2 regions of the Thauera sp. DNT-1 genome follow, and region 1 is predicted to be linked to the other one. Evidence: predicted binding sites of a transcription regulator. Region 1 holds the regulator's gene; the other holds the start of a gene.
What was found. The regulator sigma-54, encoded in region 1, starts transcription at its own class of promoters, with help from an activator protein. The targets are predictions, from matches to a motif close to TGGCACGCTTNCTGCTNA.
Positions count from the first base shown of each region.

Region 2: the regulator sigma-54 is predicted to act here: its motif matches at 1,831-1,848, upstream of ACZ5PP_RS20540 (PEP-CTERM sorting domain-containing protein).

Region 1 covers NZ_AP043752.1:3,380,972-3,385,380, forward strand. Annotated here, with positions in the region: gene hprK (HPr(Ser) kinase/phosphatase) at 1-92, opposite strand, end outside; gene ptsN (PTS IIA-like nitrogen regulatory protein PtsN) at 61-546, opposite strand; gene hpf (ribosome hibernation-promoting factor, HPF/YfiA family) at 683-1,006, opposite strand; gene ACZ5PP_RS15615 (RNA polymerase factor sigma-54) at 1,025-2,479, opposite strand; gene lptB (LPS export ABC transporter ATP-binding protein) at 2,502-3,224, opposite strand; gene recX (recombination regulator RecX) at 3,211-3,660, opposite strand; gene recA (recombinase RecA) at 3,677-4,409, opposite strand, start outside.
Region 2 covers NZ_AP043752.1:4,477,869-4,482,277, forward strand. Annotated here, with positions in the region: gene ACZ5PP_RS20530 (nitroreductase family protein) at 1-1,059, shown strand, start outside; gene ACZ5PP_RS20535 (DapH/DapD/GlmU-related protein) at 1,078-1,734, shown strand; gene ACZ5PP_RS20540 (PEP-CTERM sorting domain-containing protein) at 1,944-2,939, shown strand; gene ltrA (group II intron reverse transcriptase/maturase) at 3,553-4,409, shown strand, end outside.

The DNA of each region.
Region 1 (4,409 bases):
GACAGACGGGCACCGATCGGTCCGCTGACGTGGACGAGGCTCAGGCTTTCGCGGTGCGCCTCATACAGCCGGGTCAGGCTGGTTTGCCGCATCGGCACCCCAATTCACGAACAGGCGGTGGATCTGTGCGGCATCCGTCGCGCCGTGCAGGGTCTCGCGGAACTCGCGGTCGCTGAACATCTGCGCGAGCTCGGACAGCAGCTGCAGATGGGTTTCGTTGGCCTGTTCGGGCACGAGCAGCACGAACAGCATGTCCACCGGACGGCCGTCGGGAGCGTCGAACTGCACCGGGGTGGCCAGGCGCAGAAAAGCGCCGGCGGCGTCCTTGAGCCCCTTGATGCGGCCGTGCGGGATGGCGATGCCCTGACCCAGTCCGGTCGAGCCGAGGCGTTCGCGGGTGAACAGGCTGTCGAACACGGTGCTGCGGGCGATGCCCTGGTTGTTCTCGAACAGCAGGCCGGCCTGTTCAAAGACGCGCTTCTTGCTGCTCGCGTCGAGATCGATCACCACGTTGGAAAGCGGCAGGAGTTGGGATATCAGGCTCATTCGCAGGTGGGCTCGCGCACTCTTCCGTCAGCTGCCGCCAGGGGGGCGGGAATCCGGTCCGGGGCGTGTGCGGCCGCGCTTCGTGAAAACGCGCGCATTATAACCACACCCCGGACGGGGAGCTTCAAGCCGGTCCTCAGGCCTCGGGGACCTGGTGCTTGAGCGACTCGTGGTTATGGTCGGACTGCTTCTGCTTGTACTTCTGAACCTGACGGTCGAGCTTGTCGGTCATCGCGTCGATCGCCGCGTAGAGGTCGGCGTCGTCCGCTTCGACGAAGAGGTCCTTGCCGCGCACGTGCAGCGTCACCTCGGCTTTCTGCTTGAGCTTTTCGACCGACAGGATGACGGTGACGCTGGTGACGTTGTCGAAATGGCGGATGACGCGATCGAGCTTGGAGGTCACGTATTCGCGGATGGCGGGGGTGACTTCGACGTGGCGCCCGGTGATGTTCAGATTCATGGATGACTCCTGTTGTTGTCAGAGGGATTTGCGCAGGCTGACCGGCGGGATGTTGAGGGACTCGCGGTACTTGGCGATCGTGCGCCTCGCCACGACGATTCCCTGTTGGCCGAGGATTTCGGCGATCCTGGCGTCGGACAGCGGCTTCTTGCTGTCTTCCGCGTCCACCAGCTGGCGAATCAGCGCGCGAATCGCCGTGGAGGAAGCCGCACCGCCGGTGTCGGTCGCGACATGGCTGCCGAAAAAGTACTTGAGCTCGAAGACCCCGCGCGGCGTCGCCATGTACTTCTGCGTGGTGACGCGCGAGACGGTGGATTCGTGCAGCTCGAGCTGGTCTGCGATCTCCCTTAGGGTGAGTGGCCGCATCGCCACGTCCCCATGATCGAAGAACTGCCGTTGCTGGTCAACGATGGCCTGGGACACGCGCAGGATGGTGTCGAAGCGCTGCTGGACGTTCTTGATCAGCCAGCGCGCCTCCTGCAGCTGTCCACCCAGGCCGCCGCCCTGTGCGCGGTTCTGCTGCAGCAGACTGGCGTAGAGGCGATTGATGCGCAGACGCGGCATCGCTTCCTGGTTCAGGCTCACGGTCCATTGGCCGCGCAGCTTGCGCACGACGACGTCGGGCAGCACGTAGCGCGTCTCGGCGGTGGAGTAGCGCGAGCCGGGGTGGGGGTCGAGGCTGCAGATCAGGGCCTGCGCTTCGCGCAGACCCTCGTCGTCACAGCCGGTGAGCTTGCGGATACGGGCGAAGTTGCGCTCCGCGAGCAGTTCGAGGTGGCTGGTCACGATCTCGAGAGCGAGAGGGCGTATCGGGCACTCGGGCAAGGCCTGGAGCTGCAGGGCCAGACATTCCTGCGGGCTGCGCGCGCCGATCCCGGCCGGCTCGAGGCTCTGCACGTGGCGCAGGGCGATGGCGAGCTCGTCGAGATCGACCTCGGCGTCCTGCGGCAGCAGCTCGAGGAGATCTTCCAGCGGCTGGTGCAGGTAGCCGTCGTCGTCGAGCGCCTCGATCAGGAAGCGCACCAGCGCGCGGTCGCGGTCGGACAGGGGCGAGAGGGCGACCTGCTGGTCGAGGTGTTCGCGCAGCGACACGCCGGCGGCCTGGATGTCCTGGTAGTCGCCGTCCTCGTCGTCCTCGCTGCGGCTGGACGCGCCCTGACCCACGTTGGACCAGTCGATGCCCTCGTCCTCGCTGCTGCCTTCGCCGCCCTCGTGCGTGATCGACTCGCCCGCCGGTTCGGCGGCGGGTTCCGGCGCGGCTTCGCGCTCGGGCGCGTTGCCCGGCGGCGGCGCGGGGGCGTAGTCGACGCCGCCGTCGCCATCCTCGCGCTCGAGCATGGGATTCTCGAGCAGCACGCGCTCGATCTCCTGGTTCAGCTCGATCGTAGACAGCTGCAGCAGCTTGATCGACTGCTGCAGCTGGGGCGTCAGCGTGAGGTGCTGGGAGAGCTTGAGCTGGAGGCTGGGTTTCATCGCGGTCGGCAGGAGGGCGGGCTCACAGGCGGAAGTGCTCGCCGAGGTAGACCTGGCGCACGCGCTCGTTCTCGATGATCTCGGTAGGTTCTCCGCTCGCCAGCACGCGACCTTCGCTGATGATGTAGGCGCGGTCGCAGATGCCCAAGGTCTCGCGCACGTTGTGGTCGGTGATCAGCACGCCGATACCGCGCTCCTTGAGGAAGCGGATGATCTTCTGGATGTCGATGACCGCGATCGGATCGACTCCGGCGAAGGGCTCGTCGAGCAGGATCAGGCGCGGGTCGGTGGCGAGCGCGCGGGCGATCTCGCAGCGCCGGCGCTCCCCGCCCGAGAGCGAGATCGCGGTGTTGTCGCGCAGGTGATGGATGCCCAGTTCCATCAGCAGTTCCTCGAGCCGCTCCTCGATCTGGCGGCGTTCGAGCCCCTGGAGTTCGAGCACGGCGCGGATATTCTCGGCCACGCTGAGCTTGCGGAACACGCTCATCTCCTGCGGCAGGTAGGACAGGCCCAAGCGCGCGCGGGCGTGGATCGGCAGGTGGGTGAGGTCGGTGCCGTCGAGGGCGATCTGGCCGCCGTCGGCGCGCACCAGACCCACAATCATGTAGAAGCAGGTGGTCTTGCCGGCGCCGTTGGGACCGAGCAGGCCGACGACCTCGCCCGAGCCGACCTCGAAGCCGACGTCATGCACCACGGTGCGCGCCTTGTAGCGCTTTTGCAGGCCGGCGACCTTAAGCAGACTCATCGTAGGGCTCTTTCAGCAGCTTGCGGATCAGCTCGGGGGCGAAGCCCCGGGTTTGCAGGAAGCGCGCCTGGCGCGCCCATTCGCGTGCGTCGGCGGGTGGGGTGGCGAAGCGGCCGCGCAGCACCGCGCGCGCCCGCTCGATCTCGGATTCTACGCACTCGTCGGCGAGCGCCTCGTCGATCCGGTCACGGTCGATGCCTCGCCGCACGAGCTCGTTGCGCAATCGTGCGGTGCCGAAGCGCGCCGCCTTGCCGCGCACGAAGGCCTCGGCGTAGCGCTCGTCGGACTGCAGGCCGAGCTCGCGCATGCGCTCGAGCACCGCTTCGATCTCGGCCGGCTCGCCATGGGGTGCGAGCTTGCGCGCAAGTTCGGCGCGCGAGTGGTCGCGCCGGGCGAGATGGCGGAGCGCACGTTCGCGCAGGCTCGGCTCGCCCATGTCGGCGTCGACGGGGTCAGGCCTCGGCCGGCGCCGGGGCGGACGCGGCGGCGGGCGGCAGCTCGGGCAGGCCGACCGCGACCCGCACCTTGTTCTCGATCTCGCGGGCCAGCACCGGGTTGGCGCGCAGGAACTCGCGCGAGTTGTCCTTGCCCTGGCCGATCTTGTCGCCCTTGTAGGCGTACCAGGCGCCCGACTTGTCAACGATCTTGTGCTCGACGCCGAGGTCGATGATCTCGCCTTCGCGCGAGATGCCCTCGCCGTAAAGGATGTCGAAGTGGGCTTCCTTGAACGGTGGCGAGACCTTGTTCTTGACCACCTTGACGCGGGTCTCGGAGCCGACCACCTCGTCACCCTTCTTGATCGTGCCGGTGCGGCGGATGTCCATGCGCACCGAGGCGTAGAACTTGAGCGCGTTGCCGCCGGTGGTGGTCTCCGGGCTGCCGAACATCACGCCGATCTTCATGCGGATCTGGTTGATGAAGATCACCAGGGTGTTGGTGCGCTTGATGTTGGCGGTGAGCTTGCGCAGTGCCTGCGACATCAGGCGGGCCTGCAGGCCGGGGAGCTGGTCGCCCATCTCGCCCTCGATCTCGGCCTTGGGCGTGAGCGCGGCGACCGAGTCGATGACCACGATGTCCACGCCGCCCGAGCGCACCAGCATGTCGGCGATCTCGAGCGCCTGTTCGCCGGTGTCGGGCTGCGAGATCAGCAGATCCTCGATGTCGACGCCGAGTTTTTCCGCGTAG
Region 2 (4,409 bases), 1.1 Mb from region 1:
CTGGGACGCTGGGCACCGAGCGGGGACAACACCCAGCCATGGCGTTTCGAGATCGTGGAGGACGGTCTCGTCCTGGTCCACGGTTTCGACACGCGCGACGAGGTCGTCTACGACTTCGCCGGCCGCGCCAGCCACATCGCGCACGGCGCGCTGCTCGAAACCCTGCGCATCGCCGCCAGCGGCCATGGCTGCGTGGCCACCTGGGCATTGCGCTCCGGCGGCGACGATCGCCGCCCGGTGTATGAGGTGCGCGTACGGCGTGCGCAAGGGGTGCCGGTCGATCCGCTCTTCCCGTTCATCGAACAGCGCGTCGTGCAGCGACGCCCGATGCGCACCACTCCGCTGACGGCCGACCAGCGCAAGGCATTGAGCGCCTCGGTGGGCGACGCCTACGAGCTTCGCCTGTTCGAGACCTTCTCCGCGCGCGCCGCGGTGGCGCGGCTGCTGTGGGACAACGCGCGCATCCGGCTCACCTGCCCCGAGGCCTTCGAGGTTCATCGGCACGTGATCGAATGGGGCGCCCGCTTCAGCGAGGACAGGATCCCGGAGCAGGCCGTCGGGGTCGATCCGCTCACCGCCCGGCTCATGCGCTGGGTGATGCGCAGCTGGGAGCGGGTCGACTTCTTCAACAAGTACCTGATGGGCACCCTGGCGCCACGCCTCCAGCTCGACCTCCTGCCGGCCCTGGGTTGTGCGGCGCACCTGTGCGTGCTCGCGCGGCAGCGCCCGGCGGGCATGCTCGATTACGTCGGGGCGGGGATCGCCATGCAGCGCCTGTGGTTGACCGCGCACGCGGTCGGCTTGCACCTGCAGCCCGAGATGACGCCGGTCATCTTCAACTGGTATGCGGGCGCGGGTTGCAGCCTCTCGCGCCGGCCGGGCATCGACGATCGGGTGCGGCTGCTGGCAGGTCGCCTGGGTTCGCTGCTCGGTGCGGATGCGGCAGGCGGGCTGGTCGTGATGGGCAGGGTCGGGGTGTCGTCTCCGCCCGCGTCGCGCTCGACGCGCAAGGCGCTCGCCGCGCTGATGCTGGAGCGGGATGGCGCGGGTCCGCGCTAGGCGCCATGGAGTGAAACGATGCGACAGATTTCGTTGCCACAGGTCGGCGTCTTCATGGCGCTCTTCATCCTGGTCCTCCTGCTTGCGGCGGCAACCTCGTATTGGGGGCTGGGTTCCTTGCCGCTGGGGGATTTCCGTGGCGTAGTCCTGCTGCTTGGGGGCGTCGTCGCGATGTATGTGTGGGCCTTTGTCGCGTACCGGCTTTTCCTGAAGGCGATGCCGCTCGCCGAGGGCGAACTGGAGCCGGGGTCGCGGGCGGAATTCGCCGCCCAGGTGAACATTCTCTTCTATCTCCTGCTGTTCAACTCCCTGATCCGCACGCACTTCCTGCCGGTGCCGCTGATGCGGTTGGTGTACCTCGCGCTGGGGGCGCGTCTCGGCCCCAACACCTATAGCGCGGGCACGCTGCTCGACCCGCCGCTGACCGAGTTCGGCGCGAACTGCATCATCGGCCACGATGCCGTGCTGTATGCGCACGCGATCGAGGGAAGCCGCTTCGCGCTGGCCAGGATCCGCATCGGCGACGGGGTGACGATCGGGGCCATGGCGGTGGTCATGTCGGGGGTCGCCATCGGCGACGGCGCCATCGTGTCGGCAGGTGCGGTCGTGCTCAAGGATACGAAGATCGGCGCGGGCGAGGTCTGGGGCGGCGTTCCCGCCAGGCGCTTGCGCTGACCGGGTGTCGGAATTTTTTACACTCGCCTTCCGAGTAGGCCTCCCTTCTGCCGGGGATTAAATTCAAAGTGTTGAAAATAAAAGATAAAAAAAAGCTGGCCCGCGTTTTGCTTTAGAAGAGTCACAGGGCTTGCCTCGATAGCTGCCCTGCCGCCCAGCTAGGGTGCTCGGCAAGGCAAAAGCAAAGCGAAAACCGAAAGGAGAAAGACATGAAACTGATCAAAACGACCCTGGCTACCGGTATTGCGGCCGCGCTTGCCCTGGGTGTGGCCGGACAGGCGAACGCCAGTGTGTACGCCAGTTCCAGCCTGAAAATCCAGGAGTTCTCGGTGAGCATCACCGGTCTGGCGGCGAACCCGATCCAGTCGTACGAATTCCAGGTCACCAACACGGCGACCCTGAACGGTGCGAGTTCGCCCACCCAGTCCAACAACTGCTCGGGAAGCACTCCGGGTACGGGTTGCAACACCACCCCGTCGCTCGATGCGACCGCTGCGAACGCGCCGGGCAGCACCATCATCCGCGCCAACAACGACTTCTCCTTCTTCGGGCCGGGTACGGAGACGTATTCGAACTCCGACTCCGTGATCTACACCTCGGAGCTTGGCAACGGAGTGGCGAGTTCCACCGCGCAGATCGCCGAGTCCGAGCTCCAGGGCAACGGCGCCGCGCGTTCCAGTGCCGAAATCACCTCGAACACCGGTTTCGTCTTCACGTTCCTCGTGTCGGGCACCGGCAAGCTCGTGCTTTCGTTCGAGGCCGACCCGAGCCTGTATGCCGAGATCAACCAGCTCGCCTTTACCAGCGGTTCGGCGCAGGCGAACATGAACGCGTCCTTCAGCCTGACGAAGAACGACGGCACCAGCGAGGTGAACTGGACCCCGAACGGTACGGCCGCGAACAACGACTGCGAGGTGAGCGGTTCCGTCGCCAGCGTGACTTGCGCCGAGGATAACGACAACGTCGACCTGAACCGTAACATCTCCGTCAGCGCGAACCCGGCCACGGTGCAGTACAGCCGCGCCGCGGGCTGGAGCTTGATGGGCATCACCGTGGATGGCCTGACCGACGGTGCCTGGACCCTTGCGTTCAACGGCAACACCTCGACCTCCACGCGCACCGTGCCCGAGCCCAGCGTGCTTGCCCTGCTGGGCATCGCGATCGCCGGCATGGGTGCCGTGAGCCGCCGCCGCAAGCTCGTCTGATCCGGAGGCACTCGCAACAGAAAAGGCGCGGTCTGGACCGCGCCTTTTTTATTGGTGCGCCCGGCAGGGCGCACTCACTTGGAGGTGAAAGTCCTCTACTCGCCCGGCAAGGGGAAGAGTTAGCTGAACGGCAAGGGTGTCGCGGGTAACTGCGAATCTGGAGGAAGCCGAAGGCAAAGCGCTGGCCTGACGAACAGGAAGCGGATAGGAGGCGCTGCAGCGGGGTGAGGCGGCCAATATTGTCAAAGCCCGAAACTTGCACGGAACGCTGTGACGTATATCCGACAGGTATAAGCGTGAAGGTGGGTGCGTCATACCCGGGGAGATCCTCACGGGTGCCGTTGTGCTACTGACGTCGTGAGGCGTTGGGATGCGCGTGAGGAAGTCAGCAGAGGCCATAGTAGCCGCCGGGATGGGGCGAAGGGCTGAACATGGAAGAACGCGAGTAGGCGAACGTTTCTCGATGAAGCCGAGGAAGACAGAAGCCCATCGGCCAGATGGGGCGCAGGCAGCGGATTCCGGACGGTATCCGGAGGGGGCTGGGCTGCGTGTCGAGGTGGAGTCGGCGGACGTTGAGCGGACGAAAGCGGAGTTGGAGCGGGCAAGCGGGCTGATGGAAGCCGTGTGTGAGCGCGGCAACCTGTGGCTTGCGTACGAGCGGGTGATCCGCAACAAGGGTGCAGCCGGTGTCGATGGCATCGGGGTATCCGAGTTCAAGGCTCATCTGCAGCAACACTGGCCGACGATCAAGGCCAAGCTGCTGGCGGGGACGTACATCCCGCAAGCGGTGCGCCGGGTGGATATTCCGAAGCCCCAAGGCGGGATGAGGACGCTCGGCATACCGACGCTGACGGATCGACTGATCCAGCAAGCGTTGCATCAGGTGCTCTCACCGATCTTCGAGGTGGCGTTCTCCGAGTCGAGCTACGGCTTCCGACCGGGGCGATCTGCCCATCAGGCGGTCAAGGCGGCGCAGCGGTATGTGGCTCAAGGTCGTCGCGTCGTGGTGGATATGGATCTGGAGAAGTTCTTCGACCGGGTCAATCACGACATTCTGATGGCGAAGTTGGCGAAGAAGATCGGGGACGGGCGGGTACTGAAGCTGATCCGACGGTATCTGGAAGCGGGGATGATGGCAGAGGGCGTCGTCAGCCCGCGGACGCAGGGTACGCCGCAAGGCGGCCCCTTGAGTCCGCTGCTGTCGAACATTCTGCTGACAGAATTGGATCGGGAGCTGGAGCGCCGGGGCCACGCGTTCTGTCGCTATGCGGACGACTGCAACATCTACGTCAGAAGTCAGGCGGCAGGCGAGCGTGTCCTGGGCGGTATTACCCAGTTTCTGTCCGAGCGGCTCAAGCTCACGGTCAACGAGGCCAAGAGCGCGGTCGCACGACCGTGGGAGCGGAAGTTTCTGGGCTACAGCCTGACTTGGCACAAGGCCCCGAAGCTGCGGATTGCGCCGACTAGCCT